One region of the Duganella sp. FT27W genome, then DNA from elsewhere that is predicted to be linked to it. Evidence: predicted binding sites of a transcription regulator. Region 1 holds the regulator's gene; each other region holds the start of a gene.
The links. The regulator FNR, encoded in region 1, switches genes on or off when oxygen is low (the NO sensors DNR and NnrR bind a similar motif). The targets are predictions, from matches to a motif close to TTGATNNNNATCAA.

Region 1 (10,638 bases):
ACCCTTGCGACCGCCGTCCTGTTAGCCGGACTGGCTTCTGCGCCGCTGCGCGCGGCCCCCGATACCGATCGCTGGCATGCGCTGGCGCCGGTCGTGTTCGAGCATCTGGCGCCGGCCGAGCGCAATTTCCCCAGCCCGGTCGTGATGAGCATGGCCCAGGACGGCGACGGCTTCATCTGGCTCGGCTCCCAGGCAGGGCTCGGCCGCTGGGATGGCTACCAGATGCGCAACTTCTATTTCGACGCCAACGATCCGCATTCGCTGCCCGGCGACTTCATCCAGACCCTGCACGTGGACGGACAAGGCCGGCTGTGGGTGGGGACCAGCATCGACGGCCTGGCCCGGTATGACAAGCTGAGCGAGCGTTTCGTGCGGGTGGCGGCGGGCGCACTGTCCAGCCCGACTGTGTATGCGATCGCCAGCGACAAGGACGGCGGCCTGTGGGTGGGCACGGCCGCCGGCCTCGATTACGTGGACGCCGCCGGCCAGGTGCGCCACCACCGGCGCCCGGACGCGGCGCCCGGTGGTCAGCGCGCCAACCAGGTCCGCGCCCTGCTGCTCGACCGCGACGGCGTGTTGTGGATCGGCTCGGACGCCGGCCTGGCGCGGCGCGACGCGGCCAGCGGCCGGATCGCGGACATCGCCGGCGTGGGTGACGCGGTGCTGTCGCTGAGCCAGAATCCGCAAGGCGGCGTGGTGTTCGGCACCCTGCGCAGCGGCGTGGGTTTTGCCGGCGCCGATGCGGCCACCGCCGGTGCGCGCCTGCTGGCGCTGGCGGACCAGGGCCGGCGCCAGGCGATGGTACTGTCGCTGACCGAAACCGTGCCCGGCCAGTGGTGGGCCGGCACCTATGGCGACGGTGTGATCGAATTCGATGCCACCGGCATCCATCGCCGCATCACGCACCGGCCGGCGGTGGCGGTCAGCCTGGCCAGCAATCGGGTGGCGGCGCTGTGGCGCGACCGCAGCGGCCTGGTGTGGGTCGCCAACGAGCGCGGCGTGGACACCCACGATCCGCGCAACCGTACCTTCAGCACCATCTTCGACGGCGTCGGCTTGCCGGAGATTTCGGCCTCCGCCTTCATGACCGACCAGGGCGGGCGCTTGTGGGTGGCGCTGGCCGACCAGGGCATCGACCTGATCGCGCCGGACGCCACCCGCCGCGCCGGCCTGCGGCCCGACCCGCTGCTGCCGGACACTGCCCTGCCCGGCAGCCTGATTCTGGCCATGACCGAAGCCGAACCGAACGAGGCGTGGATCGGCACCCTCGCCGGGCTGTACCACACCAGCGGCCAGGGCAGCCGGGTGCGGCGGGTGCCGTTGCCGCACCACGAGCCGTTGCCGCGCATCGGCAGCATCGTGCGGCGCGGCGGCGATTTATGGCTGGGCACGCCAAGTGGTTTGCTGCGCTACGATCCGCGCGCCGCCACGGTCCAGGCCTACCGCCAGGGCCCGGCCACCGCCGGCGCCCTTACCGATAGCCGCGTCACCACCGTGCTGGAAGCGCCGGACGGCATGCTGTGGGTAGGCACCCGCAACGGCCTGAACCGCTTCGATCCGGCCACCGGCCGCGCCGAGCAGATCCTGGCGGAACCGGATCGCAGCGACGGCTTGCCACAGGGCCTGATCAACGCGCTGGCCTTCGATCGGCGCGGCCGGTTGTGGGTGGCCACCAACAGCGGCGGCATCGCCATCCTCGACGGTCAGACCGCCGGCGGCAAGCCGCGCTTTCTGCGGCCCGCCGTCGGCGCCGGCCCGTTCGGCAAGATCGCCAGTTCGCTGCGCCTCGACGCCAGCGGCCGCATGTGGGCGTCGGGCGGCAACGGCATCGCCGTGATCGACACCGAGACCTTGCGCGTGGAGTTGTTCGGTCGTGCCGACGGCCTGGTGTTCCAGTCCTATTTCGGCGGCGCCGGTGCCAGCACCGCCCAGGGCGAGCCGGTGTTCGGCACCTCCGGTGGCTACGTGGTGGTTCGGCAGACGCCGGTGCAGCGCTGGAACTACCAGCCGCAACTGGTGGTCAGCAATGTCCAGCTCGATACACGCCAGGTGGCGCCGGCGCCCTTGCTGGCGGCAGAAGGTCCCGGCCTGGAAATCCCGTCTGGCACCCGCAATGTCAATATCGAAATCGCCTCGCTCGACTATTCCGCCAGCGCCCGCAACCGCTACGCGTTTCGCCTCGAGGGCTACGACAAGGACTGGGTGGAGGCCGATGCCAGCCACCGCATCGCCACCTATGCCAACGTGGCGCCCGGCACTTACCGCCTGCACATGCGCGGCAGCAATCGCGACGGCGCCTGGAGCCCGCACGAGCTGACCATGGCGCTGCGCTTCCTGCCGGCCTGGTACCAGACCTGGTGGGCGCGCTCCGGCGCGGCGCTCGGCATCCTGCTGCTGGGCTGGGGCCTGTACCGCTGGCGTATCCGCCAGCTCGAGCACGCCAAGCTGCAGTTGCAGCAGGAGGTGTATGCCCGCACCCGCCACCTGGCGCGCGTACACGCCATCGTCAAGTCAATCAACGACCAGCTCGATTTTGATGCGCTGCTGCAGGCGATCCTGCTCGAATCGAGCGCGATTGGCGCCGTCAGCGGCGCCTGCGCGCTGATCCGCGAGCCGGGCACCGGGCAATTGAAGGTACACGCCAGCTGGCAGACCAGCGTGGTCCCGCCCTGCGCGGCCATGACACTGGACCAGACCCACGCGCTGCTGGTCGCAGGCGCCGAGCTGGTCATGCCGGAGATGTACCTGAGCGGCGCCGGCACGGTGCTGGCGGTACGCATCTGCAACGGCGAGGCAGTGCAAGGCTACCTGGTGTTCGAGCAGCAGCAGGCCTTTGCCGGGGCTGACCTGGACATGTTCAAGGCGCTCAAGGAGCCGTTCATCTCGGCCTTCCAGAAAGCCGATGCGATCCGCGCCATCCAGCAGGCGCGCGCCGATGCCGAAGCGTCCACCCGCGCCAAGAGCGACTTCCTGGCCAACATCAGCCACGAGATCCGTACGCCGATGAACGCCATCCTCGGCTTTGCCGGGCTCGGTGCGCACCTCGACCTGCCATCGAAGCCGCGCGATTATTTCCACAAGATCGACCGCGCCGGCAAGAACCTGCTGGGCATCATCGACGACGTGCTCGATTTTTCCAAGATCGAGTCGGGCAAGCTGGCGCTGGAAAGCGTGCCCTTCGATCTGGCGGACGTGCTCGACCAGGTGATGGACCTGTTTTCGTGGCGCGCGGCGGAAAAAGGCCTGGAGCTGGTGGCCTGGGCCGACCCGGACGTGCCGGCGCGCCTGGCCGGCGATCCGTTGCGCCTGGGCCAAGTATTGATCAACCTGGTGGGCAATGCCCTCAAGTTCACCGCGCGCGGCGAGATCGTGCTGCAGGTAAGGCGGGAGACCGGGCCGGACGGGGACCGCCTGCGGTTCGCCGTCAGCGACAGCGGCGTGGGCATCAGCGCCGAGCAGCAGCAGCGCCTGTTCCACGCCTTCAGCCAGGCCGACAGCAGCACCACGCGCCTGTACGGCGGCACCGGGCTGGGCCTGGCGATCTCGCAGCAGCTGGTGCGCGCCATGGGCGGCGTGATCGGCGTCGACAGCACGCCGGGGCAAGGCAGCCGCTTCCACTTCAGCGTCGCCCTGCCCAGCCTGCCAGCGCGGCACGACGATGCGCCCGGTTTGCTGGCGCTGCTGGCCGGCACGCGGGTGCTGGTGGTGGACGACAGCGCGGTGGTGCGCACCATGTTCGCCCAGCAGCTGGGCGACGCCGGCCTGCCGGTGACCACCGCCGGGTCAGCCGACGCGGCGGCGGCGGCGGTGGATGCCTATTTGGCGCCGGAGCCGGTGGACGTGGTGGTGCTGGACTGGGACATGCCGGGCGCCCACGGCGTCGACACGGTGCGGCGCCTGCGCCAGGCGGCCGCGCCGGGTGCGCCCGCGATCGTGATCATGGCCACCGAGTACGGGCGCGAGGCGGCCATGCGCGCGGCCGGCCAGCTCGGCATCCGCCACTGCCTGGCCAAGCCCGTCAACCGCACGCGCATGCTGCTGACCATCGCGCAGGCGCTGGGCCTGGCCGCCGACGAACCCGCCGTGGCGCCTTTGTCGCCGCGCATGCTGTCGGCGGCGGCGCAGCGCCTGGCCGGCGCCCGCGTGCTGGTGGTGGACGATAACCAGATCAACCAGCAGGTCGCGCGCGAGGTGCTGCTCGGCGGCGGCCTGCAGGTGGACCTGGCCGCCACCGGCATGGAGGCGGTGCGCATGGTCGAAGCCTGCCGCTACGACGCGGTGCTGATGGATATCCAGATGCCGGAGATGGACGGTTACGAAGCGACCGCGCTGATTCGCGCACGCCATTCGACCGCGCAATTGCCGGTGATCGCGATGACCGCGCACGCGGTGCCGGGCTTCCGCGAAAACAGCCTGGCCATGGGCATGAACGACTACATCACCAAGCCGATCGAACCGGAACGGCTGTTCGAGGTGCTGGCCGGCTGGATCATCGGCCGCGCCGCGCCGGCGCTGCCGGCACCGGAACCGGGACCGGGACCGGTGCCAGAGGCGCAAGCCGGCGTCGCGGACGGCGGGGGCAGCGCGGCCGGCCTGGCCAGCGAGTCCGGCATCGACGCTGGCATCGACACCAGCGCCGCGCTGGCGCGGCTGGGCGGCAACCGCCGCCTGCTCACGGTACTGTTGGAGAAATTCGTGGAGGAATTCGCTGGCACGCCGGCGCAACTGGCCGCTGCCATCGGCACCGGCAATACCGAGCAGGCCGCGCTGCTGGTCCACAAGGTCAAGGGGGCAGCCGGCAACCTGTCGATGGGCCAGCTGCACCGCTGCAGCGGCATCCTCGAGCTGCAATTGCGCAGCGCACCGGACCAGGCCGTGTCTGCGCTGGCGGCATTCGACACGGCATTGGCGACAGTGCTCGATGCGGCCCGCGCAGCGGACCCTGGCGACCGTTAAACACGTTGTGAATCCGCTAAGTTCGGCGTAGGATGGTCGGGCAGCACATTGTTTTTATCCACCTTGAGGGAGTACACAATGCTTAAACAGAATTTCGATCAGCTCAACACCATGCTCGCCAAACTGGCCACCGACGATGGCTTCCGCGACCGCATGCAGAACGACCCGGTACGCGCCCTGGACACGCTTGGCATCAAGCTCGATCCGGCCAAGGTACCGGCCGCGCGCCGCCTGCCGTCCAAGGATGCGGCCGCCGCCGACCATGCCGCCCTGGCAAGCAAGCAGATCGGCGAGAACGGCATGGTGCTCTTCATGTTGTCCGGCGTATCGGTGTCGCGCCTGGCCTCCTGATCAACTCTTGACCGGCTACTCTGCCACCGGGCCGAGGCCGGTTTCACCGTAGCGCAGTTCCACCATCTCGCGCGCGCCTGTCGCGGCCACGCCGCAACCGCACACGGCAATCACTGCGTGGCGCAGATGGTCCAGCCCCAGCATGGTTTCGATATCGATGTCGTTGATGGCGGCGGTGATAAACGCCGGCAAGCCCGCTTCCGAGGCCAGCAGATAAAACGTCTGCGACAGGTGGCCGGCATCGAGCGATATTGCGCGGTACGCCTTCTGGTGGTTGCGGTATTTCCAGAACGAGCGCTCCACCCGTCCCACCATCACCACCTGTATCGCCGCGCCGGCCAGCCAGTACTGGTCTGCCACCATTTGCAGCGCCAGCGCCGCCGCTTCGTCCTGCGTGGTCGCGCGCAGCGGCACCAGCGTGTTGTCGAGCGGATGGTAGTGGTACAAGCCCGGCGCCAGGCCGTCCACCCGTTGCACCAGCACGAACGCTTCGACCGGATGCAGGCCGCCGCCCGACGGGCTGGTCTTTTTCAGGACGTTGGCATGCGGGCCGATGTGGCGCAGTTCCTGGGCGCCGAACGTGCGTTGCAGCAGGCGCGCCGCCACCGCCAGCGGCAGGCTGGCGCTGGTGTCGTAGTTGCGGCCCGTGTAACGGCGCAGCAGTACCTCGTCGAGGAAACCGGCGGGCGCTGGCAGCGGCACCGCCGCGCCGATGCTGGCCACCTGCTGCACCGGCGGTGGCGGATTGCCGTGGCGTTCGAGCAGTTCCTCGAAACTGGGCGCCTCCATGCCGGTGTCGCTGCGTACGTCGTGCCAGCGCGAGAACGTGTGCGCCAGCGCCGCCAGCGGCCGCCAGTGCAGCGTGCGCAAGGTGTCGTCGCGTTCGCGCAGGGCGTCCTGCGCATTGGCCTGCTCTTGCTGCTGGCCCTGGTCCTCGGCCAGCAGCAGGCCGTGCGCAAGCAGCCGGTCCACGACTGCCGCGCCATGGCGTTCGACGACCTCAGCGCGCGCGGTCCATACCGATGAACCAACTGCGGCCAGTGCCGCCAGGTCGGCCGCATCGACTTCGATCTCGCGGTCCAGGTGCGGCGCCAGCGCCAGCCAGCGGGTGCTGGCCGCCAGGGTGCTGGTGCCGGCAAACAAGGCGGTCCAGTCGATGTCCAGTTCTTCGCGGGGTTCGAGGTACAGCACGGCGCAGCGGCGTAGATTCATGGTCTTTATCTCTCCTGCTCTAGTTGAGAAATCGGCAATAACGAGGGCCAGTCTAGCGCATCCTTCGCCAGCGGGAAAGTGGCGACGGGCGGAATTTTCACCGGCCATTTGCTTGCACAATGCAAGTGAAATGCACGTCGGAATACCCGATGGTGGCAGTGCGGCATCGCACCATCCTGGCGCATCATGGTCTACACTAGCGGACATGATCAAAGACCTGCCATCGCTGGTGCTGCCCGGCGCCACAATCGACATCCTCAAAGCCAGCTGCGCCACGTGCAGCATGCACCAGCTGTGTTTGCCCATGGGACTGGGTAACGAAGACATGGACCGGCTCGACCAGATCATCGGCCGCCGCCGCAAGGTCGCGCGCGGCAATACCTTGTTCCGCATTGGCGATTCGTTCCAGAACCTGTACGCTATCCGCCTCGGCCACTTCAAAACTTACCAGGTCAACCGCGAAGGCGCGGAGCAGATCACCGGCTTCCAGATGGCCGGCGAACTGCTCGGTATGGACGCCATCAGCACCGACCTGCACCATTGCACGGCGGTGGCGCTGGAAGACAGCGAAGTGTGCGAAATTCCGTTCGCCACCCTGCAGCAACTGCTGGCCGAAATGCCGACCCTGCTGCGCCACTTCCACCGCATGATGAGCCAGGAAATCACGCGCGAGCAAAGCGTGATGCTCTTGCTCGGCAATATGCAGGCCACCCAGCGCTTCGCCGCCTTCCTGGTCAACCTGTCGTCGCGCTACGAAGCACGCGGCTACTCGCCCAACGCGTTCCAGCTGCGCATGTCGCGCGAGGAGATCGGCAACTACCTGGGCCTGACCATCGAAAGCATCAGCCGCCTGCTGTCGAAGTTCAAGAAAGAAGGACTGGTCCGGGTAAGCAACCGCGAAATCGAACTGCTGCAGCCGCAAACGCTCAAGGCGATTACGGCCGGTACCCAGACTTGCGGTTGAACTGATAGCGCGCCAGAGGCATGCCTGTGCCCCGGCGCCTATTGTGCGGCTATTGCGCCGGCGCCTGCTGCTGCACAGGCGCCACATCCGCCACCAAGGTTACCCCGCGCTCCTTCGGCCACGTCCACGCGCCGGCCAGGCGCCAGTCGCGTTTTTCGCCTTCCACCAGCACCACCCAGCGGCTGCGTTCGAGCATGGCCAGTGGCAGTTCGAAGCGGCCCGCCGCATCGGGTAGCACGGTCGCTTCGATATCCTTGTCGGGCAAGGTCGCGTGCGCGAGACGCAGCCGCAGGCGCTCGGTGATGCCGTCGCCGCTGGCGCGCTGCACCTGGCCCGTCAGCGCGCCGCGATTGGCGTCGTACCCGATCGTCATCGACAGGCCCATGGCGCTGGCCACGCGGTCGCGGCTCAGGTCCTGGTTGATGGCCTTGCCCTGCTTGTAGTAATCGCCGACCACCACCGGGTCGGGCGTTGAAAACGCCAGCCAGGCGGTAAACACGCTGCCGGCCACCACGATGGCCGGGCCCAGCATCAGGAACCACGGCCAGCGCTGCTTGTACCACGGCGTGACCGTGCTGTGTAAATGGTGCATGGTGATCTCCTAGCGCGGCACAATGAAGACCGCAGTTTCTTTCACATGCAGCGCCGGATCGTCCACCGATGTCAGCGCCACTTCGATCTTGTTCGAGCCCTTGTGTGCGGCGCCGTGCGCGGTGCGCAGGCGGATCGGTACGCCGCGCGTTTCGGTCGCGTCCAGCCGCACGGTAGCGGGCGTGACCAGGGCCAGCGTGTCGATGCCGGCGACGGTGATCCTGTACGTGTGGGCGCGCTCGGTGGTGTTCATGATCTGCAGCCGATAGACGTTTTCGATCATGCCGTCTTCCACTTCGCGGCCCATGGCGCCACGGTCGCGGATCACGTCCATTTTCAGTGGCACGCGCAGGTACAGGGCGGCGCCGGCGCCGGCCACGATCAGGCACAGCACGGCGGTGTAGATGCGCACCCGGGGACGCCAGGTGCGGCGGCGGATTTCGGTGGGTGTCAGGTGTTCGTCGAGCGCGCGTTCGGTGGCGTAGCGGATCAGGCCGCGCGGCGCATCGATCTTGTCCATCACGCCGTTGCAGGCATCGACGCACGCGGCGCAGCCGATGCACTCGTATTGCAGGCCGTTGCGGATGTCGATGCCGGTGGGGCACACCTGCACGCACATCGAGCAGTCGATGCAGGCGCCGCCGGTACTGGCTGCCTGCTTGCGGCGTGGCACCAGTGGACCACGCGGTTCGCCGCGCCTGGCATCGTAGGTGATGATCAGGGTGTCGCGGTCGAACATCGAGCTCTGGAAGCGGGCGTACGGGCACATGTACTTGCACACCTGCTCGCGCATCCAGCCGGCATTGCCATAGGTGGCAAAGGCGTAGAACAGCACCCAGAACCATTCCCAGGGACCGAAGTCGAAGGTCTGCACCTCGACCATCAGCTCGCGGATCGGCGTGAAGTAGCCAACAAAGGTAAAGCCGGTCCACAGCGCCACTGCGCCCCAGGCCAGGTGCTTGGCGGTTTTTTTTCCGAGCTTGCCGGCGGACCAGGGCTGGCGGTCGAGCAGCATGCGCGCGCTGCGCTTGCCTTCGATGCGGCGTTCTATCCACAGGAAGATTTCGGTATAAACAGTTTGCGGGCAGGTGAAGCCGCACCACACGCGCCCGGCCACGGCGGTGGCCAGGAACAGCAAATACGCGCTGATGATCAGGAGCACCGCCAGGTAAATGAAATCCTGAGGCCACAAGACCATGCCGAAAATGTAGAACTTGCGCGTGGTCAGGTCGAACAGCAAGGCCTGGCGGTCGTTCCAGAGCAGCCACGGGGTGCCGTAAAACGCCAGCTGCGTCAGCCACACGAACAGCCAGCGCAGGCGGGCGTAGCGGCCCGAGGTTTCGCGCGGGTAGATTTCCTCGCGCGCCGCATACATCTTGATGACTTGTGTCTCGGGCGCACTCATTTTGCTGGTCCCGGTTCCGGTTCCGGTTCCGGCTTGGCTGCTGGCGCTGGCGCCGGCTGCGTCACATCATTGGACAAGCTCCAGATGTAGGCAGCCAGCACGTGCACCTTGGCGTCGCCGAGGAAGTCGCCAAACGCCGGCATGGTGGCAGCGCGGCCGTTGCGGATGGTTTCCATGATGGTGTCGGCGCTGCCGCCGAACAGCCAGACCTTGTCGGTCAGGTTCGGTGCACCGAGTGCCTGGTTGCCCTTGGCGTCGGCGCCGTGGCAGGCCATGCAGGCGCCGAATTTTGCTTTGCCGAACACCGCCTTGATCGGATCGGACGTCGAGCCGGACAGGCTCAGCACGTAATGGGCGACGTTCTCGATATCCTTTTCGCTGCCCACGGCCGCGCCCATCGGCGGCATCACGCCGGTACGCCCGTGCAGGATGGTCTGCTTGATGATCTCGGGCGTGCCGCCGAGCAGCCAGTCCTTGTCGGTCAAATTCGGAAAACCCTTGTTGCCGCGCGCGTCGGACCCGTGGCACTGGGCGCAATAGGTGAGGAACAGGCGCTCGCCGATGGCGCGCGCCTTCGGATCGGCCGCCACCGTTTTTAAATCCTGCTGCTGGTACTGGGCGAACAGCGGACCATATTCTGCCTCGGCCTGTTTCAGTTCGGTCTGGTAGTTGCCGGTGGAGCTCCAGCCCAGTTTGCCTGCATAACTGCCCAGGCCCGGGTACAGCACCAGGTACACCAGCGCGAAGACGATGGTGATGTAGAACAGCCACATCCACCAGCGCGGCATCGGCGTGTTCAGCTCGGTCAAATCCTGGTCCCAGATATGGCCGGTGGTATCGACATTGATGTCGCTGCGCTTGCCCACCCGCGCTTTTGACTGCGCCCACAGCAGGATGCCGCAACCGATGATGCCGAGCAGGGTGATGGCGGCGATATAGTAGTCCCAGAAGCCGCTGGTAAAGTCAGCCATGGTCAAACTCCTCGTCGGCAAACGGGGCTTGTGCGGCCTGAGTAAAATCGGTTTCCTTGTGGTGGATGTAGGCCCACCACACGATGCCGATGAACGTGACAAACGACACCACCGTCATCACGCTGCTGGCCTGGTCAAACAGGTTCTCGATAGCCATGTCAGTTCCTTGTTTTGATTAATGTGCCCAG
Region 2 (10,638 bases), on a different contig from region 1:
GTCACTGCCCAGCAGTTGCGAAATCAGGAGGAAGGCCTTGACGCTTTGCACGCGCTTTTGCGGATCGGGGATCTTGGTTTCCCACAGCTGGTACAGAAAATCGCCGAGGCCGGCGGGCGACACGCGGAAGAACTGCGCATGCATGGTGGTGATGTCTTCGTCGTAGTTCAGCGTCCACAACATGCTGCGCATGCGGTAGGCGGCGTCGAGCTTGTAGGTCTTGCCGAAGTAGCGCCTGCCATAACTGGCCGACACCCGGGTGCGCGGCGACGGCGTCCAGTTGGCGCCCGCCGACCAGTACTGGCCTTCGGGCTGGCTGCTGCTGGCGTGGTAATCCTTCTTTTCGCGCCCGCCAGTGGTAAACACGCCCAGTTCGGGCTTGAGCGGGTAGCTGAGCGTGAGGGCCGCATTGGTCATGGTGACCGGCGCCAGCGCGCTGTCGTCGATATGCTGGCGGTCTAGATTGAGCTCCCAGTTCCAGCCACGCCCGCCGTTGTCGCCCACCAGTTGCAGCCGGGCCGCGTCGCTGCGCACGCTCAGCAGCCTGCCGCTGGCCACGCGCTGCATGTCGTAGCGCAGCGTGGCCGTGGCCAGGCCGCGAAAATAGTGGTGCAGATAGGGGCTGGCGCTGTGGGCATGCACGGTATCGCTGTTGGTGGTTACCTGCGCCGGATCCACCAGGCGCGGGCCGAAGCCGGAGATGTTTTGCCGGTTGATGCTGGCGCGGGCATCGAAGTACAGCCAGTCCGGCAGCACTTGCGCATGGCCGCTGGCATCGAGCTGATGGTTGATACGGTCCGCGCGGCGCTGGTAGATGACCTTGTGCAGCCCATACGACAGCGCCAGCTGCAAGCGCTGGCCGGCGTTGGCGGTAATGGCGATACCGGGCGCGATTTCCGTGCTCAGCTCGGACTGGGCCAGTTCGGCCGGCGCCAGGTTGACATTGTCGGTATAGCTCTCGCGCAGGCGCACGGTGGGCGTCACGGTCCAGTCGACAGCGTGGGCCAGCGATGGCACCAACGGCAGACCCAGCACGACCGCCGAGAGTCTAATCATAGTAGCCATAGTATTTGGCATCGGCGGTAGCGCGGCTCTTGTTATAGATCAGGTTGACGTTCGGGCAATGCTGAATACGCTGCAATGCTTCCTTCACCGCATGTTGGGTGGTGTGTTCGGCTTCGACCACCATCACCACTTGCCCCATGTGGGCGGCCAGCACGCTGGCTTCCGTGGTGAGCAGCAATGGCGGTGAATCGAAGATGACGATGCGGTCCGCATAGCGCCCGGCAATATCGGCCAGCAGGCGGCTCATGCTGCGGCTGGCCAGCAATTCGGTGGCGTGCTTGTCGGCACGGCCGGCCGGCACCACGCTCAGGGTGCGGATATTGGTCTTGAGGATCACGTCCGACAAGTCCGCCTGTTCACCCAGTAACACATCCATCAGGCCAGGCCCTGGCGGCAAGCCAAGCACCTTGAGCACGGAAGGACGGGCCACATCGGCATCGACCAGCAACACCGTGCTGTCCATTTCCATGGCGATGCTCATGGCCAGGTTGACGGCACAATATGTTTTGCCTTCGCTGGGGAGGGCGCTGGTGACCACGATCAGGTTGCTGTTGGCGATGGTTGCGGCCCGCGCGGTGCGCAGCAGCGGGCGTTTGATGGCGCGAAAATCCTCGGCCACTGCAGTGCGGCCACCCTCCTGGGTGACCAGGCCCAGCCCGGCGAGCCGTTCCAGGTCCAGTGTCACTTGCCGTGAATTGCTCAGTTCCATGGCGGCCTCCTAGCGCAGCGCGGTGCCGGCCAGTACCGCACCATAGGCCACCAACACGCTGGCCAGCGCCGCACCGAACGCAACATTGGCGCGCTTGCGTTTGATTTTCTCGCGCTCGGTCCAGTTCATCGACACCGTACCCAGCACGGACAAACCGGTGCGCGCACGTAGCTCGCCGGGCGTGAGGAAAGTCGGGCGCACCTGGCTGATCAGCAACGCTGCGGCGATTCCAGTCAGCAAAGCACCGCCGAGCACCAGGGTGGACAGCAAAGGCCGGTTGGGGCCGTTGGGTGTCAGCGGCACCGTGGGTGGGTCGATGATCTTGAAGGTCATCATGTCGGTAGTGGAGCTGAGATCGCCCGACAGCTTGGCCGCTTCGCGCCGGCCGATCAGTTTTTCGTAGTTTTCCTTGTTGATCAGGTAATCGCGGTTGAGCTGGGCCAGTTGCGATTCCACCTCCGGCACTGCGTGCACCTGGGCCAGCAGGCGCTGGTGACGCGCTTCGTACTCTTGCACGCGGGCGCCGATAGCGGCCACCCGGGCCTCGGCCTCGGTCTGCGCCACCTTGAGCTGCTGCAACATCGGGCTGTAATTGCGGCCGGGATCGCTGGCAGCACGCAGCTTGCTTTCCTCAACCTTGCGCGCCTCCAGTTGCGCCACCAGGCGGCGGGCAGCGACGATGTCCGGGTGCAGCTCCGTAAATTGCAGCAGCATCGCATCGAGATTCTTGTTGAGCGCGGCGATCCGGCCATCGAGCTCGGGATTGTCGATGCTGGCCGGATGGGGATCGACCGACAGGATGGGCTCGTCGCCGCTGATCTGGCCGGCGATGGCATTACGCGCCTGTTGTGCCTCCACCAGTTCGAGCCGGGCGGCGCTCAACTGGTCCGCAGCTTGCTGCAGCTGGCTGCTGAAATCAGCGCCGCCGCGCGGCAGCAGGCCGGTGTGCCTGCGGCGAAATTCCATCACCGAATTTTCCGCCGCCACCAGTTTGTCTTCGTACGCCTTGATCTGGTCGTCGATGAATTGCACGGCCTTGCGGGTTTCGCTGGTTTTACCCTTGAGGCTGCCCTCGACAAAAATGGTCAGCAGCGACTGCACCACGTCGCGTACCAGGCGCGGATTGGAATTGCTGTAGGTAATCGTATAAATGTCGTAGTTGGCGGTGCCGCCGATGCGAATCTTGCCCATCAGTTCATCCAGCTGGCGCTGCTGTTCCCTGGGCGTGCGGGCATTGACGTCGAGATCGACCATGCGCATCACCCGTTCCACATTGGGCCGGCTGAGCAGGGTGCGGCTCATGATCGACACTTGCTGTTCCACGTTGGGCACGCTGGTCATGCCGGCCAGCAATGGTTTCAGGATGCTCTGGGTATCGACAAATACGCGCGCCGTGGTCTGGTAATCGTCGGGCAACAGGGCCACCTTGGTCCAGCCCAGTACGGCGACCAGCCACATCACCGACATCGCGGCCCAGCGGTACTTCCAGATCCCTTTGAGACTGGAGACGAGCTGGGTAATCAACTCCTCCATGATCGGATTCTCCAGTGGCTGCGGACAGGGAATTCGATTATAGGGGCCGGTTTCCAGTGATTTTTCCTAAGTCCATCGCGCTTGAGGCACATCAAGCAGAGTTCGCCTGAATTCTCAATCATGGAAGCCGGACATCGACACGGGGGCGATCATGCTGGGCTATTTGAAGGTTGCGGGAGTATTCATATTGTTGGCGGCCCTGGCCGGCTGCGCCAATGCGCCATCGCTGGTGGAACCGGAAGCACCCGCCGCCCCGGTCGATTACCTGATCGGCGCCGGCGACGTGCTCAATATCAACGTCTGGCGCAACCCTGAAGTGTCGCTAAGCGTGCCGGTGCGGCCGGACGGCAAGATCACCACGCCGCTGGTGGAAGACTTGCAGGCCGCCGGCAAAACTTCCACCCAACTGGCGCGCGACATTGAAAAATCGCTGGAAAAATACATCCAGCAACCACTGGTGACGGTGATCGTCACCAGCTTCGTCGGCCCCTACGCCCAGCAGATCCGGGTGATCGGCCAGGCTGCGCGGCCGCAAGCGTTGGCCTATCGGCAAGGCATGTCGCTGATGGACGTGCTGATCGCGGTCGGCGGCATCACCGATTTTGCGGCGGGTAACAAAGCCAACATCATCCGCACTGTCGATGGACAGCGGCTGGCGCTGCCAGTACGCCTGCACGATTTGCTGCGCAACGGCGACATTTCAGCCAATGTCATGCTGTTGCCGGGCGACATATTAGTGATCCCCGAAGGCTGGTTCTGAAAAAGTTCCCACAATATTTTTTTTATTTGAGGGAACTTATTTGAAAGTAGCTCTGTCTGAACCATGCATGAGCCCAGCGCCCCTGCCGGTGCTGGCCGGTAGACCAGACTGGAGCCCAAAGTGCACGATGACGACGCTATCATTTCTTTTGAAGCTGGAATGGACCTGCGCGACCTGGTGGTGGGAGAAGGCAAGGGCGAAGCCCTGCTCGACCACCAGCTGGACCAGCAAATATTTCATATTCGCATGGCCAACTCGGAAGGGCGGCGCGAAGCCGCCAGCTTGCTGCTGAAAAAAATGTATGGCTGGCGCGGTTACGCGGTGGAACCCGGCACTACGCCATCGCCCAACAAGATCACGCTATTTGCCGAAACCGGCGGCGAAACCGTGGGCACCATGTCCTTGTGCCTCGACAGCACCGAGATGGGCTTGCCTGCCGACGAAAACTACCGCGACAAGCTTGACGAGCTGCGCGGCGAGCACCGGCGCCTGTGCGAGCCGTCGCGGCTGGCCATCGACAAAGGCGTCTCCAAGCGCGTGTTCGCGGCGCTGATCCACATTTCCTACATCTATGCACGCAATATTCACGGTTATACCGATTACGTGATCGAGGTTAATCCGCGCCACGTTATGTTTTACAAGCGCATGCTCGGTTTTCGCAATTTTGGTGGCCAGCGCGAATGCACCCGGGTGGGCGCTCCGGCTGTGTTACTGCGGCTCGAACTCGAATACATGGGCGAGCAAATCCGCAAATTCGGCGGCCAGATGGAAAAGCACGAGGCATCCGAGCGCTCGTTCTACCCCTATTTTTTCCCGCGCTGGGACGAGCCCGGCATTACCGGCCGTCTGATCGAAGGCAAGACCTGACGCGGCTGCAACGACGCCGCGCCCAGCACCAGCATGGACAGCAAGGCGATGCGCGGCACATCGACCAGGCTGTCGAACAGGCCCACGACCTGGAAGCCGGCCAGCGCTGCCAGCCAGGCCGCTGCCGCAAACTCGCGCTGTTCGAAAGCGCGAACCAGCAGTTGGGCGCCGGCGCCAAATACCAGCAACAGGGCGGCCAGCAGCCCTGTCCAGCCCATCTCGAAATACAGGTTGAGCGCGAGATTCTTGATGTGCCAGGGCAGGTGGTGGCGGTCGCTGGAAAAGAACCAGTAGTCGTTGGTCTGGCTAAAGTCGCCATTGCGCAGCAGTTCGCGGTCATCCGGCAGCAGGCGCAAGCTGGCGCTGGTCACCTCGACCACCGCGTTTTGCCCCTCCACGGCCAGCTCCAGCCGCACCGGCGCCGCGCGGCTGCCCAGCTTGCCGGCGTTGAAATTCATGGCCAGGCGCTGCCAGTCCGGGCCGGTGGCCAGCCGCTGCATTGGCACGGCGATGCAATGGATCGGATACAGCAATTGCCGTTCGCACAGGCGCAGGTGCAGGAACGCCATCGGTGACGCGGTGCGCACGTCCACTGACAGGTGGTACTCGCGCCCGGCGATGAGCGGCACGGTTTGCCAGATCCGCAGCAGCTCGCCGTAGCCCGCCGCGTACCGGCCGGCGGAGAGCCGCAGGAAGCGGCTGCTGTGGAGTCGGCTGTCATCAGGTTGGCCGCCGTAAAAGCGATCGCAGTGGTAGCGGCCACCGCAGCAGCCGCTACCGTCGAGGCGGTTGCTGTGAAGCTGGCCTTCGAGAGAACGCTCTTTGAGGATACGCCCACTTTTTGAGCAACCTTCGTCGATGTCGTTGCCGTAAGACTGACTTTGGCCAGTCGCCTCGCCGGGAAGCCCATCGTCCGCCTGTTTGACGTACCGGTAGCCTGGCGGGAGTTCCTGCCCGGGATTACGCCAGTAATAGGTCGCTGGAAATGTACCGAGTCCCATGCCCAGCGCCGAGGTCGCGCCATCGTCATCCATCATGCCCAGCACATCGCGCCAGTGCTGACGGCGGTGGTCGAAGTCGATGGCGGTGGTGGCAAAGCGTCGCTCGACGTAATAGCCGTCGTGAAAGGCCAGGGCCGCCGCCGTCACCAGCAAAACCGCAAGCGCAGCCGTAAGCCTGCGGGTCTTGTCTGTCGCCGGTGCCGACGCCCGCCACCAACCGGCAGCCACCACCAGCAGCGATACCGCATACGCCGCATACAAGCCGCGCGAAAACGTCGCCAGGCCCGCGTACAAGGCCAGACCGAGCAGCGCCAGGCCCGCCAGCGCCTGCCACCAGTGCCGGGCCTGGTGCAACCAGAGCGCCACCAGCGGCGCACATAGCGCCAGGTAGCCATCGAGCGCCGCGCCGCCGGTGTGCATGGCGGAAAACGGCGCGGTGATGCGGTAATCGGTGGACAAATTGAGCAAGCCGGGAAACAGCACCCGTTCCCGCACTGCAGCGCTTGCCACCAGCAGCAGTCCGGCCAGCATGCCGGGCACGAAGTGGCTGGACATGCGTTCCAGCTGTGGCCCCGCAGTGCGGCGTAGCAGCGGCAGCAACAGCAGCGTCCACAACCACGCCTTGGCGATGCGCGCGGCATTGAACGGGCTGAAATAATTGCTGAAAGCGTTAGGATCAGCCAGCATTGCGAAGTCGACACCAGAGCCGGACCACGGCTGCAAGCCGCGCCACAGGCCGCGCAACAAGCCGATCATGCAGGCAATCGCCATCAATGCCACGCCGGTGCGCAACAACGGCGCCCAGGCGGGCAGGGCGGTCTTTTCGCATTGCAGGCGGCCGTAACAGCACGCCACGGTGGCCAGCATCAGCAAATCGATTTCTTCGAGGAAGAACCAGCCGGTCACCGGCGCCAGGTCCACGACCGGCAGCAGCGCCGGCAGCAGGAACAGCCACAGCGCTGGACGCCAGCACAGCAGGGCCACGTAGCACAGCAGCAGCGGCGCCAGCCAGTGTCCGCGCAGCGGATACACGGCGAGCGCCGCCGCCAGCGCCGCCATCGCCAGCCCGGCAATCGCCCACCTGGACAACCGTTCGCCCGCGCTGCGCACTGTAAAAACGCGCGATCAGCGGCTGGCGACCGGGCCAGGCACGCCGGCCCTGGCCTGCGCGGCCTCCAGGTGGCGGCGGATATCGGGGTTGTCCGGGGCCAAATGTGCCGCGCGTTTCAGGTAGCCTATGGCGCGCGGCAACTGGCCCTGCCCGGCCAGGATGGCGCCCAGGGTGTCGAGCACTACCGGGTTATCCGGCGCAATGGCGTAAGCCTGCTCGGCGGTGGGCAAGGCGCGGTTGTCCTGGATTTGCTGGTACAACCAGGCCAGGTTGTTGAGCACGAGCACCTGGCCGGGCGCGTGCTGGTGCAAGTGCTCGAATTGCGCGATGCTGGCCACGAAATCCTTCTCGGCCAGCAGGCTGTTGGCATAATACAGGCGCGTGGTGCGGTCATCGCCGTGACTGTCCAGCCATTGCCGCATGCGTTGCCGGGCCTGGTCGGGCTGACCGGCCTGCACCAGCGCGCTGTAAAGCGGGATCAGCATCGGCGCCCCCGGCTGCATGTCGAACGCCTTTTGGTACAGCTTTGCGGCCGCCAGGAATTGCTTGCGAGCGAGCAGGATGTCGGCCTCCAACCGGTAGCCGAAGGCATCGGCTGGCTGTGCCTTCTGCAAGCCGTGCACCACTTGCAGCGCCTGCTCCCATTCCCGTTGCCGGATCAGCAGTCGCACTTGCGCCACTTGCGCCTGGGCGCGTGCCGGCGATCCGGCCGCCAGGGCGCCCGGCGCCAGCACCTTGTTAAGCGCCTTGTGGGCGCCGTCGAAGTCGCCATTTACCGTGCGCAAATCGGCAATGCGCAGTTGTACATCTGCCGCGTTCGGTTGCACGATGGACAGCCGCACCCAGTTGTCGAGCGCCTCATCGGGCTTGCCGCTGCGCTCCTGCAACTGCGCCAGTTGGCCCAGCACTTGCGGGTTGGCAGGATGAACGGCGGCCAGCTTTTCCAACAATAACAAGGCACGCGGCAAGGTATTGCCGCGCGCCAGGAAGCGCGCCAGCCGCAAGGTGGCATCGACATCGTCGGGATACTCGCGTACCGCGCGCTCGAGCCAGGTCTGCGCCAGCGCCGGCTGCCCGATCGAAAGGGCGAGATTGGTCAGCGACACCATCAAGTCCAGGTTGCGCGGATCGCGCGCCAGCGCGCTTTCCAGCCGCTTGCGTGCCCGTTCCGGCTGCTTGTCGATCAGGTCGAGCCGGGTCAGGTTGTCGTGCGCCGGCAGGAACAGCGGATCAACCTTCAGCGCCCGCTCGAAGCTGGAGCGCGCGCCGGCATGGTTGCGTTTCATCAACAGCACGCCGCCCTTGAGGTTTTGCACCATCGGATTGTCGGCATGCTGTTTTTCCATGCGCTGCACCGTGGACAGCGCGCCGTCGTAGTCCTTGCTGCGCAGTTGCGCGAGCACCAGCAACACGCCGGTACGCGACGATTTTTCGTCGAGGCTGACCGCCTCTTCGAGCTGGGCGATGGCGCGCTCGCTGTCGCCCTGGCCCAGGTGGCTCATCGCCAGCGCCGTGCGCAGCATGGTGGTGTTCGGCGCCAGTGTACTGGCTTTTTCGAAATGCGCGGCCGCCTGGTCGTAGCGCCGCAGCCGCAGCGACAATTCGCCGGCCAGCGCTTGCAGTTCGGCGTCGTTCTCGTGGTTTGGCAACAGCGGCGCGATCACCGTCATTGCCTGTTTGGCGTCGCCGCCATGCATCAGCACCGAGGCCAGCAATTTGCTGGCGTAGGCCTGGCCAGGGTGGGCTTCGAGGAATTTGCGCAGGTGTTGTTCCGCCTGTGGGTAGGAACCCACGCCGCGCATCACCACGCCCATCAACAAGTGGCTGGGCAAGTGTTCGGGCGCGGCGCGCAGCACCAGCTGCAATTGCTCGCGCGCCGATTGCAGCTTGCCCTGGCGGAAATCGAGCAGCGCCTGGGTGTAGATCAGCATCAGGCTGTTGGGCGAGACGTTGCGGGCAATCGCCAGCTCCTTGCCCGCCTGCTCGAACTGGCCGGACTGGATGTGCAAGCTGGCAATGTCGACGTGCGCCTGCACCAGCGCCGGATGCAACACCAGGGCACGGCGATACGCGGCCAGCGCGCCGGGGTTGTCGCTGTTGAGGCGCAGCAGGTCGCCTTTCAGGCGCCAGGCATCGACGTCATCGGGAAAACGCGCCAGCGCCCGCTCGACCAGGGACAGCGCCAGCGCGTGGTCCGCCGTCTGCAAGGCGATGCGCGCCTGCCCGATCAATGCCGCCGGATGCTCGGGATGGTCCGCCAGGATCTGCGCGAACAGCTTGGCCGCCTCGTCGTTGCGTTGCAGTCCCAGCAGGGCGTGGCCGCGCAGGGCCAGCAAGCGCGGCTGCTGCGGATCGGCGGCGATCTGTTTGAGCATCTGGTCGAACTGCCCTTGCAGCAACAGCGATCTGCCCAGCCACGGCATCACCTCGGTGGCCGCCATGCCCAATTCCAGCGCGCGCCGCATTTCCTTTTCCGCCGACAGGATGTCGCCCGTGTCCAGGTACAAGCGCCCCAGCGCCATCCTGGCGCCGGCGTCTTTGGGCGCATCGCGGACCAGGTTTTTCAGCTTGATGATGGCCGACCTGGTTTCGCCGCGCGCCTCGAGCTGGCGCGCCTCGGCCAGCAGTTGCTGGGGGCTGGACCTGGCGCCGCAGCCGGCCAGCAGCACGGGCATCAACAGGGTACAAAACAATGGAGACAGCTTGGACATGGCGCACTCCTGGCGAACAAGACTTGTTAGGGTAAGGAGCTTGGTCGCACGCTTCGTTGATGCCCCGCAAGATCGCGCCCGATGTGGCGATCATCGCGCAGCAGGTTTCGAGGTTCCCGCAATGGACGGCCGTTTGTGCCACCTCAATGGTGGGCCGGCACCCCTCCGTAGAATCGGCCAGACCCGGGTCGAAAACCCGCCTGGATTCAACGCTTTTCAGACGAGGTGCCAAATGGAAGTGGTCGCAGTAGTCGGATTGGGATACGTGGGGTTGTCGCTGGCGGTGGCGTTCGGCGCCAGCCGGCGCACCATCGGTGTCGATTTATCGGAGCGCAAGGTTGCCAGTTACCGGATGGGCATCGACCCCGCCGGCGAAGTCACCGCCGCGCAATTCCAGGCGTCGCGCTGGCTGGAAATGGGGTGCGATCCGGCAGCCCTGGGCGAGGCCGACGTCATCATCGTGGCCGTGCCCACGCCGGTGGACAGCGCCCACAACCCCGATTTTTCGGCGCTGGTCGGTGCCAGCGAGTCGGTGGGGCGCTACATGAAACCGGGCGCGATCGTGGTCTACGAATCGACCGTGTATCCGGGCGCTACCGAGGAAATCTGCATCCCGCTGCTCGAACACCACTCGGGCCTGACCTGGCAGCGCGATTTTCACGTGGGCTTTTCGCCCGAACGCATCAACCCCGGCGACAAGGAACACACGCTGGCCTCGATCCGCAAGGTGGTCTCGGGCGACGACGACGCCACCCTGCAGCGCGTGGCGCAACTGTACGAGCAGGTGGTCGATGCCGGTGTGCACCGGGCGTCGAGCATCAAGGTGGCCGAAGCGGCCAAGATCATTGAAAACACCCAGCGCGACCTCAATATCGCGTTGA
Region 3 (10,638 bases), on a different contig from region 1:
GCTCCAGTTCATCCCGAACTGGAATTCCATGACGATGCCGGTGGCCACGCCCATGGCGAAGTTGATGCCGAACAGGACGCCCCAGAACTTGACCATGTCGCGCCAGATGGTGCGGCCGGTCATGACGTACACGGTCTCCATGATGGCGAGGATGATGGACAGGCCGATGGTGAGCGGCACGAACAAGAAGTGGTACAGCGCAGTGAGCGCGAACTGCAGCCTGGATAAGGCGACGATATCGAAGTCCATGATGTTTCCCTGGTTATTACAATTTACAATAGTTGATTGCTGATTCAGTCCTGCCGCAGCGCAGCCAGCGCGGCGTCGAAATCCTGCGTTCCCCGCCGCACATCGAACGCAATGCGGCCGTTGCGCACGCCAACCAGCCGGTCGGCCAGCGATGCTTCGCGCCGCAGATGGGTGGCGATGATCACGGTCTGCCCTTCAGCGCGCGCGTGCCGGTCCAGTCTTTGCAGGACGTCGCGGGCAGTGGCGGCGTCCAGCGCTTCGGTTGCTTCATCGAGCAGCCACACGCGCGACGGATGCAGCAGCAACCGCGCCAGCGCCAGCCGGCGCGCCTGGCCACCCGACAGTCCCAGCCCGCCCTCGCCCAGCATGGTGTCCAGTCCCTTGCCGAAGGCGCGCACTTGCACATCGAACCCCGCCGCTTGCAGCGCGTTCCACAGGCGGTCGTCATCGGCATCGGGCGCGGCCAGGCGCAGGTTGTCGCGCATGCTGTCCTGGAACAGTTCCGTGCGCTGGGTGAACAGGCAGGCTTGGGCTGCGTGCACGCTGCCGTCCAGTGGCGCGATCTCGCCGGCCATCAGCGCCAGCAAGGTCGATTTGCCGGCGCCGCTGGGGCCGACCAGCGCTACCCGCTCGCCGGGGGCGATGCGCAGGTCGATGGCGTGGACCACCGGCGTGCTGCCCGACTGCGCGGCCGATACGTGCTCGAAGACGATGGCGGCGCAGGTGTTGGCATTGCCAGCGGCGTTGATGTCGATAGGGCCAGGGATGTTGGCGGTGACGTTGGCGTCGGTCGGCTTGGCCGCTACCGTGTCAGCGGCAGCGCTCGTAGTTGCACCGGCCGGCGCCAGGCCCTGCTCCAGCCTGGGCCCCAGCCGCTTCATTGCCAGCCACAGTCGCCCTGCTTCCAGCGCACCGCGCCGCAGGCCGGCGAACGGTTCCATGGCGGCGAGCGCAATCAGGATCGCCAGCGCTGCCAGCGGCACCGGCATGGCGCAGTACTCGACCAGCGCGGCGGCGGCCAGCAACACCGCAGCCAGCGTGGCGCTGCCGGCAATGCCGAACGCCGCGCCGGCGCGGGTGTCGCGCTGCATCAAGGCCAGGTCGGCGCGGGCCAGCGCGTGGTCGGTACGCGCCAGGGCCTGGCACTGGGCATTCAGGCGCCCGGCCATGGCCAGTTCGGTCTGACCGGCCACCAGGTCGATGGCGCGGGCGCGCAGCGCTTCCACGGCGCGCGAGCGGGCCACACCGGGACGGATCGCGCTTTTTAACAGCAGCAAGGTGATCGCGCCGCCGCACACCAGCAGCCACAGGCCGAGCACCACGCCCAGTTGCCACTGCATGAAAGCGACCACCACGCCGGCCAGCACGGCCGCGCACAACGCGGTGGCAGCCGGCACCAGCAGGCGCAGGTACAGCGACTCCAGCGCATCGATGTCGGCGGTCAGGCGGAACAACAACTTGGCCGGGCTGCGCAGCAGGCGGCTGGCGGCATCGGGCAGCGACCAGCCCCGGAACAGCCGTACGCGCAGTTCGGCCAGCGCGCCGAAGGTGGCGTCGTGCGTCACCAGCCGCTCGGCGTAGCGGGTGCCGGTACGCCCCAGCGCCAGCAGGCGGATGCCAGCCGATGGCGCAAACACGTCGAACATGAAGGCAGTCGAGGCGCTCATGCCGGCAATGGCGGTGGCAGTGATGAACCAGCCGGACAGCCCGAGCAAGGCCATGCCGCCCAGCGTGGTCAATGCCGCCAGCACAGCGCCCAGCAGCAGGCGTTTCGGTTCGGCCAACAGCAACTGGCGCAGTGCTGCATGCGATGGAGCGTTCATGCGATGCTCCTTTGTGGCGTGGTACGCGCGGACAGGTCGATGGCACGGTGCAGGCGTGCGGCCAGCACCGGGTCGTGGGTGGCGACCAGCATGGTCTTGCCCTTGGCGAGCGCCAGCAGCGCATCGGTCACGCGGGTGGCGGTTTCGCTGTCGAGGTGCGCGGTCGGTTCGTCCACCAGCAGCAGATCGGCATGCGGCCACACGGCCACCCGGGCCAGTGCCAATCTCACGGCCTCGCCGCCGGACACGCCGTGGCCGCCGTCGCCCAACATCACTTCCGGCCGTGCTTGCGCCACGGCGCCCAGGCCGGCCAGGTGCAGCGCGTCGGTCACGGCCAGGTCGGTGGTCACCGGACGGCCAAGGGTGATGTTGTCCGCCACCGGGGCGGTGAAGACGTGCGGGCGTTGCCCCATCCAGGCCATGCGCCGGCGCAGCGTCGCAGCGCTGGCGTGATCGAGGATGGTGCCGCCGATGCGGATTTCTCCTGCTTGCGCTGGCAGCAGGCCCGCCAGCATGGCCAGCAAAGTGGTTTTTCCAACGCCGCTCGCACCCAGCAGCGCCACGTGTTCGCCTGCGCGCACGGTGAAGGAGAAGTCGTCAAACAGCGGTTGCTCGCCGGCGTGAGCGAAGTGCAGATTGCGGACGTCAACCGACGGCAGTATCCTTAACGGAGCGACTTCGGCTGCCATTTGTGCAGCACATCCAGCTACGCCAGAACCGGTAGCGACAGTAACGCCAACTGCGGCGGCGCCTGTCGTAACGTTGGCACCAACGCCGGCACACAATTCGAGACCATCACCGGCACCAACCAGCATCACCCCATCTGCCGCCAGGTCGCGCAGGCTGGCCAGTCCCGCCTCGCCGGCCGCCTTGTCGTGCCAGACGGCGGCCAGTTCGCGCAGCGGCTCGAAAAAGGCTGGCGCCAGCAGCAGGATGAACAGGCCCTGGGCCAGCGTCAGTCGTGTGCCCCATGCGCCAAAGTCGAGGGTGCCCAGCAGCGAGAAGCCGATATACACGGCCACCATCGCCACGCCCAGCGCCGAAAACAGTTCCAGCACGGCAGAAGACAGGAATGCGATACGCAGCACGGCCATGGTGCGGCGGCGCAGCGACTGCGCAGTGTCACCCAGGCGGGTGGCGGTGGCGTCCACGGCGCCCAGCGCGCGCAAGGTTGCCAGGCCGCGCAGGCGGTCGAGCAGGAAGGCGTTCATGCCGCCCAGTTCCACCATGTGGGCGCGGCTGGCCGCTTGCGCGCCCATGCCCACCAGCGCCATGAAGACGGGGATCAGGGGCGCTGCCACCAGCAACACCAGCGCGGCGATCCACGACAGCGGCGCGATGGCCGCCACGATGGCCAGCGGCGCCAGCACGCCCTTCCAGCGCGCCGGCTGGAAGCGCACCAGGTAAGGCACTACGGCTTCGGCCTGCTCGGCCAGCACGCTGGCCGCTTGCCCCGACCGGGCGCGATCGCGGTCCAGCGGCGAACGGCGCGCCAGCGCGGCCACGGCGTGCGCCCGCAGCGCCGACAAGTGGCTGCGCGCCGCCGCATACATGGCGCGCGCCCCCCAGGCCTCGGCCAGTGCGCGCAGCACACCCAGCGCCAGCACGGCCGCCGCCGGCAGCAACGCCGCACGCCATCCGGCACCCTCTACCATGCCCTGCACCGCCCAGGCCAGCAGCGCCGCCTGCGGCAACCACACGAGGGCGGCGGCACCCTGCACCAGCGCGGGCAGGCGGGGAACGACGAATACCGGCAGTGAAACGCTTGCGGAAGACATGGCAACAACATCCTGTAATTACTGAGTTTTCAGAAATTCTTGTAAATTCGATTTTTAGTATAATACGCCGGAACGATGATGTACATCAATTTTTATAGCCAGAGACGTCCACCATGCCCAATACGCCAGCCACGCCGACACCGAATAACTTCCAGATGACGCCACTGGCCCAGGGCTTCATCAGCCACTTCGGCGAGATGGGCAGCCGCTGGGGTTTCAACCGCACGGTGGGACAGGTATATGCGCTGCTGTTCGTGTCGGAGCAGCCGCTGCACGCCGACGAAATCGCCGAGCACCTGACGTTCTCGCGGTCGAACGTGAGCATCGGCCTGAAGGAATTGCAGGGATGGGGACTGATACGGCAGACGCGCCTGCCGGGCGACCGGCGCGAGTATTTTTCATCGCTGGGCGATGTCTGGCAGATTTTCAAGGTGGTGGCGGCCGAACGACGCCGGCGCGAGGTGGCGCCGACGTTGACGGTGCTGCGCGAATCGCTGATGGCGCCAGCCGGCGAACCGGGCGACCGCTACGCCCAGCAGCGCATGCGCGAGATGTACGAACTGGTGGACCTGGCCAACACCTGGTTCGAAGAGATGCAGCACCTGTCGCCCGAATCGCTGGCGCAACTGATGAAGATGGGCGCCAAGGTGCAAAAGCTCCTCAGCACCAAGGACCGCCTGTTGGGCGGCAAAAGCAAGGCTAGCCAGGACTGAGCGGTTTGCTCATGCTGGTAACGCCATATGGGTCGCGTCAGTTTCTTTTGCCAGGTCCAGTCGGTTCCGCACGCAACAGCGGATACGGATTGATTGCGCCGCCCATGTCATAGACGCCGTAATGCAGGTGCGGCGGCGTGCCCTTGGCATTGCCGGTATCGCCAACGTAGCCCAGCACAGTGCCCGCCTCGATGCGCATGCCCGCTGCCACGTCCGCGTAGCGATCGAGGTGCGCATAGTAATGACGCTGGCCGCCCGGTCCCATTACCCACACCACCTGGCCCCCTAGGCGATTGGTACCGACACGGGCAACGATACCTTCGGTCGTGGACAGCACGGGCGTGCCGCGTTTGGCGAAGATGTCGATGCCCTCGTGCTTGCGCCCCTCGCTGCGCGCACCGCCCCAGGTATCGCGCAAGGCGCGCGGCTTGATCCCTTCGACCGGCACCGGCAGCGTGGCCGGCTTGTCCATCGCTGCCAGGCGCACGGTGTACATGGCGCGTTCGATGCCTGGTCCGAAGAAGACGTAGCCCACGATGAGGACGACGGCAATCACCAGCATACGTAGAAAAATCCGAACAGCCCTCATGTTTGCGCTTTGCTTCGATCAAATCCGGATGTTACCTCTTTCGCTAGACCGATTCGTTTTCTATTCGGGGCGCCATCCCCTGCCCCCGCCAAACCCCGCAAAAAATTCCGCGCGCGTCGTGTAAGCCGCCTTGGCCTCCTGCGCATCGAGCACCCGGCCGAACTGGCGCGCGCTGGTGTCGAGCGGTTTGCCTTCGAGGTCCATGCTGCCGTACTCGCGCCAGCCGGCGGTGGCGGTGGCCTGGCCCGGGTTGGGCGCCGGCTGCCTGACGTTTGGTCCGGCCCAGCCGACCGGTGCGATGTGTGGTCCCATGCGGCAGTTGATGAAGGCCACGTGGTCCCAGGTGGCGGCGTACCCGGGACTGCGGGCCAGCCAGGTGGCGCCGGCCGGCACGTCGTTGCCGGTGGGGCCGGGACCGTGGGTCAGGCGGCTGTTGACGAACATGAAGCCCTTGTCCTGCGCGGAGACGGTGCGCGCCTGCAGCAGGTAGCCGCCGCTCTTGCCATTGCCGCTATCGCCGACGGTGCGCAGTTCGCTGTCCTCGAACAGCGCGGCGCGGTTGTTGCCCCAAATGTAATCCACATTGCCGGCGATGAGCGAGCGGTAGAACCACGAATAGCCGCGCACCTGCACCGTATCCTGCTCGCTGAACAAGCTGGCGTTTTTGACGATCAGGCGCCCCTCGCTGTTGAAGAACAGCGCCTCGGCCTGGCCGCCGTTAGGCGCGGCGCGCAAGGCGCTGTTGCGCAGCGTGAGGCCATCGATGGTGACCATGTCCGCATCCTCGACCAGCAACACCGCGCGCCCGCCGGTGATACCGGGCGCACGCGCATCCTGCGCCGTACCGGAGCCGGGGTTGACGCCGTCGCTGTTGACGGCGTCGATTACCACGCCGTCGCGGCTCTGGCCGCGCAGGGTGAGGTTGTCCTTGCCGCGCAGGTAGAGCAGTTCCTGGTAGCGGCCATCGCGGATGGTGACCGTGACCGGCGCCGTGCGGGCGGTGTGCTGCATGGCGTAATTGAGCGCGCCCTGCACCGTGCGAAAGTCCGCTGCACCGTCATCGTCCACCACCAGCGCCTGGGCGCCCGGCGGCAACGCGGCGCGGGTGTGAAAAGTCCAGCCCTGCTGCTGCGTCACCCCGGCAAACGCCACGCCGCCGATGGCGCCGACCAGTACGCCGTCATCGACAGTCACCCGGTACTGCTCGCCCGGCGCCAGTTTGGCATTGTGCAGGTGGATGATGGCGTCCTGTCCTTCGATAGCCACCGGCTGCCAGCGCACCGCGCGCCGCAGCGGCTGGCCGGCGTAGCCGAGCAAATCGGCCTCGCCGCCGGCGCGGACGGTGTCCACCAGCGCGCCATCGCGCACGCGGTACACGCGGATGGCGCCACCGGATCCTCCCAGCACCGGCGCCTGGTCGAAACGCAGCCGCAGCGGCGTATCGAACGGCACGTCACGTTCGCCGATGGCCGGCAGAACCGCGCCTGCCAGCTTGATATCGGACTGGCGCGCCGGGCTGGCGGCAGCTACCCGCACTTCCAGCACCGATTGCACATTGGGGTTGTCCGGGCTGGCCAGGGTGACGGTGGTAACGCCGGCCGCACGCGGCGCTAGCACCAGCGCGCCATCGGCCACCGTTGCAGTCACCAGCGCCGGCTGCGCGACACTGGCCGTAAAGCGTATCGTTTGTGCGCCGTTCGCTGGTGCGGACATGGCGGCGTCCTGCAACGCGCTCGGCGTGAGGTAGCCCGGCAGGAGCAGAGACGCGTTGGCGCTGGCGGTGCCGTTGCCACTGGTGTTGGAGCTGGCACTGGCATTGGAACCGGCATCGGCATCGGCAGCAGCCACGATGCGATACGGTCCCAGCGCGCTCACCGCCAGCGACACCGGCGCATCCCCCACCGACAACTGCACCCGCTGCGGCACGCGCGCCAGCGCCAGGCGCGCCGGCTTGTCGGTGGCGGCGCCGGTTACCGGCACGCTCATCTCGAACGGCGCGCCCTGCGCCACCACGCCATAACCGCCCGCCTGCGCCAGGCCGCCGTCGATCACGCTGGTGATGCGTTCACCGTCGAGGTAGGCGGTGAGGCTGTTGCCGGCCATTTCGAGCCGCACCGTGTAAAAGCGCGCATCGGTGGCGGCCGCGCGGTTGAACTGTTTGAGGCGCGTAAGACGGCCGTCCTGGATGCGCACGATCTCGATCTGCATGCGTCCCTTGGCATCCTGCCAGGCCAGGCCGGCGCCGTACCAGTTGCCGGCATCCTGATAGCGGCCCACCACGTAGGCGCGGCCATCGGCGCCGGCAGCGGGCAATGGCCGCAACCGCGCCTCCACGTACGCATCGGCGTCGGACCGGCCGAGTATGCGCACCGGTGCATCGGCGTCGATCCGCAGCGGCGCCCTGGTTTCAAGGGGCGCGGTTGCGGGCGCCGGTGGGCGATCAACACCATTAACAGCGGGGGCCTGGGTGGCAACGGGCGCCAGCGCGGCCAGCGCCAGCAGAGCGGTCAAGGACATCGGGTCTCCAGGTTAAACGTTTTATTGGCCGCCCATTCTAAACCATGCGCAGTCAGTGAAGAATACCCTCCCGCTTCAAAAAATCGAGCAGCGGCCCCGGTTCGTCGGTCTGGATGGTGTCCACGCCGGCGGCGATCAGATCGCCCCAGGCGCGGCCCGATGTGCGCAGCGCTTCGAGGTCGCCGCCCATGCCGATCACGCTGATTACGCCCACCGACGTCAGGGTATTGGCCCACAGCCGCACGCCGCCGGATGCCGCCAGCTTGCGCACCGGCGCCAACTGCTCGCGCGGCAGGAATACCAGCTCCACGCCGGCCGGCCGCCGCTGCGCCGCCAGTTGGCGCGTCACCACCTGCACCGTACCGGCGCCCCCGCCCTTGGCGGTCCACGCGCCCACGATCGGCATATAAGGGACCGCAGCAAATGCCGGATCGTCGGCGCCCACGCCGGCAGCATCACGATCGACAAAGCTCTTGACCAGCACATAACGCGCCATGCCCTGTGCTGCTGCTTCGGCGATGGTCTGAGCGTAGATATCGTCGTCCTTGATGTCGAGGTTGATCATGATGCGTCCCCTGGCGGCGCCCAGCATCTGCGCCAGGGTGGGCAACCGTTCGTCGGTCAGATCCGGCGACATCTGGGCGCCCATGTTTTGCTTGAGGCGCAGCGCTTGCAACTGCGCCAGCGTCAGATCGGACACCTTGCCCTTGCCGTCGGTGGTGCGATCGACGGTGGCGTCGTGGATCACCACCAGGGCGCCATCGGCGCTGCGGCGCACATCGAGCTCCATCATGTCCACGCCCAGCTTCACGCAGTGCTCGAGCGCGGCCAGCGAGTTTTCGGGCGCCGCCTCCAGCTTCTGGTGCGGCGACGCATTGTGGCAGCCCCGGTGCGCGGCGATGAACACGCCGGCGGACGGGTCGTCGAACTTGCGGCGAATATCATCGGTGCGGTCGGCCGCCATGGCGGACATCGAGCAAGCGAGCAGCAGCGCCACCCGGCCGCAGGCATACAATAAGCGGCTCATGTCAAAACTCCGGCGTGTAGCGCAAACCCACCCACGCCACCTTGGGCACCGAGTAAGTATCCTTGAGCAGGTTCATCGACGGACCGGTGAGGCTGGTCATGCGCTTGCCGGCGACGTTCTGCACCTGGCCGAACAGGGTCAGCTCGCGCGTGAGCTTGTAGCTGGCCTGCAGGTCCACCTGCGAGCGCGGCGCCCAGTACAGGTCCTGCCAGGCGATATCGGGCACGATCGAGCGCAGCGCCTTGCCTTGGCGGTTGTAGGCCGCGCGCAGTTCCAGTCCGGCGCTCGCGTAGAACACGGTGAGATTGGCGGTGCGGTCCGGCTGGCCCACCAGGCGGTCGATATCGCGTGCGGCGCCATCGGAGCGGCGCACCGTCATCTTGCCATCGAGCGCGCTCCAGTTGGCACTGAAACCCATGTCGGCGATCAGCGGATGGATCCAGCCCAGCGAGTTGACCACCGCACTGAGTTCGGCACCCCGGATCGATGCCTTCGAGGCATTGGCCGGCCGCGTCACCACCGCGTTCACGTAGTTGACTCCCTGGTAGGTATAGCCCTGCGAGGCCTGGTTGAAGATCTCGTCCTTGATGTCCTTGTTGAATACCGCCAGCGATAAAAGCCCGTTGGCCGCCTTCGGCAGCCGGTAGTTGAGCGCCAGGTCGGTATTGGTGGACAGGCGCGGCTTGATGTCCGGGTTGCCCACCGTGACCGCGACGCCGGTGGCGTTGGGGTTGCCCGTGTCGCCGACGTTGGTGAAGCTGATGGCGCTGCGCGCAGCGTAGGAATCATAGGTAGGCCGGCCGATGGTCTGGCTGGCGGCCGCGCGCAGGTCGAGGTCCGGATTGACCTGCCACGTGGTTTGCAGCGATGGCAGCAGGAAGTTGTAGCGCGACGAAGTGGGCAGCGGCGTCCAGGCGCCGGCCACCAGCGCACGACCGGCGGTATTGAGCAGCGTGCGGTCTTCGCGCACACCGACCAGGGTTTTCCAACGCTCCGTGTTGAAGCTCACCTGGGCGTAGGCGCCCAGCGTGCGTTCGCGGTGCTCGAAGTTATCCTGGTTGCTGAATGCGGTCTGGTTGGTGGTGTTCAGGCCGCCGGCCGCGCGCAGCGCCTCGATCTGGGCGCTGGCCGCCTGCGGGTCGATGGTGATCAGCCCCAGGCCGTTCTGGCTGTAGCGCAGGGGCGCGGAGGGCCCGGTCACCCCAAGCAGCGTGAGCGCAGGCTGGCTGGTGTTCGGTTCCAGGTCGTTGCGGTAGATGTTGTAGCCGGGACGGTCCACCGTGTAAGCGGCGCCCACGGCAAAGCCCACGCCAGGCTGATCGAGATCGCGCCGGTAGTCGGCACGCACATTGCCGATGGTGTCCTGCGCCGAGCGGCGGTAGTCGTCGCGGTAATACAGCAGCTTGTAATTGGACAGGTTGTTGTAAGCCGCCGGCGAGACGTTGAACGAGTGATTCAGGCCGCTGGTGTCGTAGTCGAACGCGTATTCCGGCGTGGCCACGGGAATTGCGCCGCCGGTGCCCGGTGCGCTGTAGCGCGCGTTGGTGCCGTACTTGATCATCCTGATCGGTTCTCTGTACGTGGCGCGCGAAATATTGGCGCGCAGGCCCAGCGTCTCGTGGTCGGCGATCTGCCAATCGACGCCGCTTTGCAGCAGCCGCGTAGCGCTGGTCATGTCCTGCTGCGAATAACCCACTTCCACGTCGCCGCCGGGATATCGGCCCGACGTAGCGGTCTGGTTCAGCACCGTGAGCGTGTTGCGCGGGTCGATCAGGTTCTCGTTGCGCACCATCTGGTCGCGGAACCGGTAGTAGCCGCCGGTGACAAAGCCATACACCGATTGCCACGGCTTCGCTTCCAGCTTGACGGTCAGGCCCAGGCGCGAGCGCTCGTCCTGCACATACCAGTACTTGTCCTGCTGCGGCACGGCGTAGCCGTTGCC

Region 2: F8197_RS04875 (XrtA system polysaccharide chain length determinant) is a predicted target of FNR. The motif match lies at 3,389-3,402, and genes of this name have one in related genera.
Region 3: cydD (thiol reductant ABC exporter subunit CydD) is a predicted target of FNR. The motif match lies at 3,926-3,939, and genes of this name have one in related genera.

Annotation. Positions count from the first base shown of each region.
Region 1 is NZ_WHIV01000004.1:822,670-833,307, forward strand. It holds gene F8197_RS20720 (hybrid sensor histidine kinase/response regulator) at 1-4,956, shown strand, start outside; gene F8197_RS20725 (NHLP-related RiPP peptide) at 5,035-5,307, shown strand; gene F8197_RS20730 (putative peptide maturation dehydrogenase) at 5,323-6,519, opposite strand; gene fnr (fumarate/nitrate reduction transcriptional regulator Fnr) at 6,725-7,483, shown strand; gene F8197_RS20740 (FixH family protein) at 7,533-8,075, opposite strand; gene ccoG (cytochrome c oxidase accessory protein CcoG) at 8,085-9,479, opposite strand; gene ccoP (cytochrome-c oxidase, cbb3-type subunit III) at 9,476-10,450, opposite strand; gene F8197_RS20755 (CcoQ/FixQ family Cbb3-type cytochrome c oxidase assembly chaperone) at 10,443-10,607, opposite strand; gene ccoO (cytochrome-c oxidase, cbb3-type subunit II) at 10,609-10,638, opposite strand, start outside.
Region 2 is NZ_WHIV01000001.1:1,131,326-1,141,963, reverse strand. It holds gene F8197_RS04885 (TIGR03016 family PEP-CTERM system-associated outer membrane protein) at 1-1,065, opposite strand, end outside; gene F8197_RS04880 (XrtA-associated tyrosine autokinase) at 1,049-1,774, opposite strand; gene F8197_RS04875 (XrtA system polysaccharide chain length determinant) at 1,784-3,307, opposite strand; gene F8197_RS04870 (XrtA/PEP-CTERM system exopolysaccharide export protein) at 3,459-4,067, shown strand; gene F8197_RS04865 (long-chain N-acyl amino acid synthase) at 4,227-4,934, shown strand; gene F8197_RS04860 (O-antigen ligase) at 4,871-7,024, opposite strand; gene prsT (XrtA/PEP-CTERM system TPR-repeat protein PrsT) at 7,061-9,757, opposite strand; gene F8197_RS04850 (nucleotide sugar dehydrogenase) at 9,990-10,638, shown strand, end outside.
Region 3 is NZ_WHIV01000001.1:258,057-268,694, reverse strand. It holds gene F8197_RS01170 (cytochrome ubiquinol oxidase subunit I) at 1-249, opposite strand, end outside; gene F8197_RS01165 (amino acid ABC transporter ATP-binding/permease protein) at 294-2,072, opposite strand; gene cydD (thiol reductant ABC exporter subunit CydD) at 2,069-3,850, opposite strand; gene F8197_RS01155 (GbsR/MarR family transcriptional regulator) at 3,964-4,563, shown strand; gene F8197_RS01150 (M23 family metallopeptidase) at 4,601-5,125, opposite strand; gene F8197_RS01145 (pectinesterase family protein) at 5,213-7,669, opposite strand; gene F8197_RS01140 (glycerophosphodiester phosphodiesterase family protein) at 7,722-8,696, opposite strand; gene F8197_RS01135 (TonB-dependent receptor) at 8,698-10,638, opposite strand, start outside.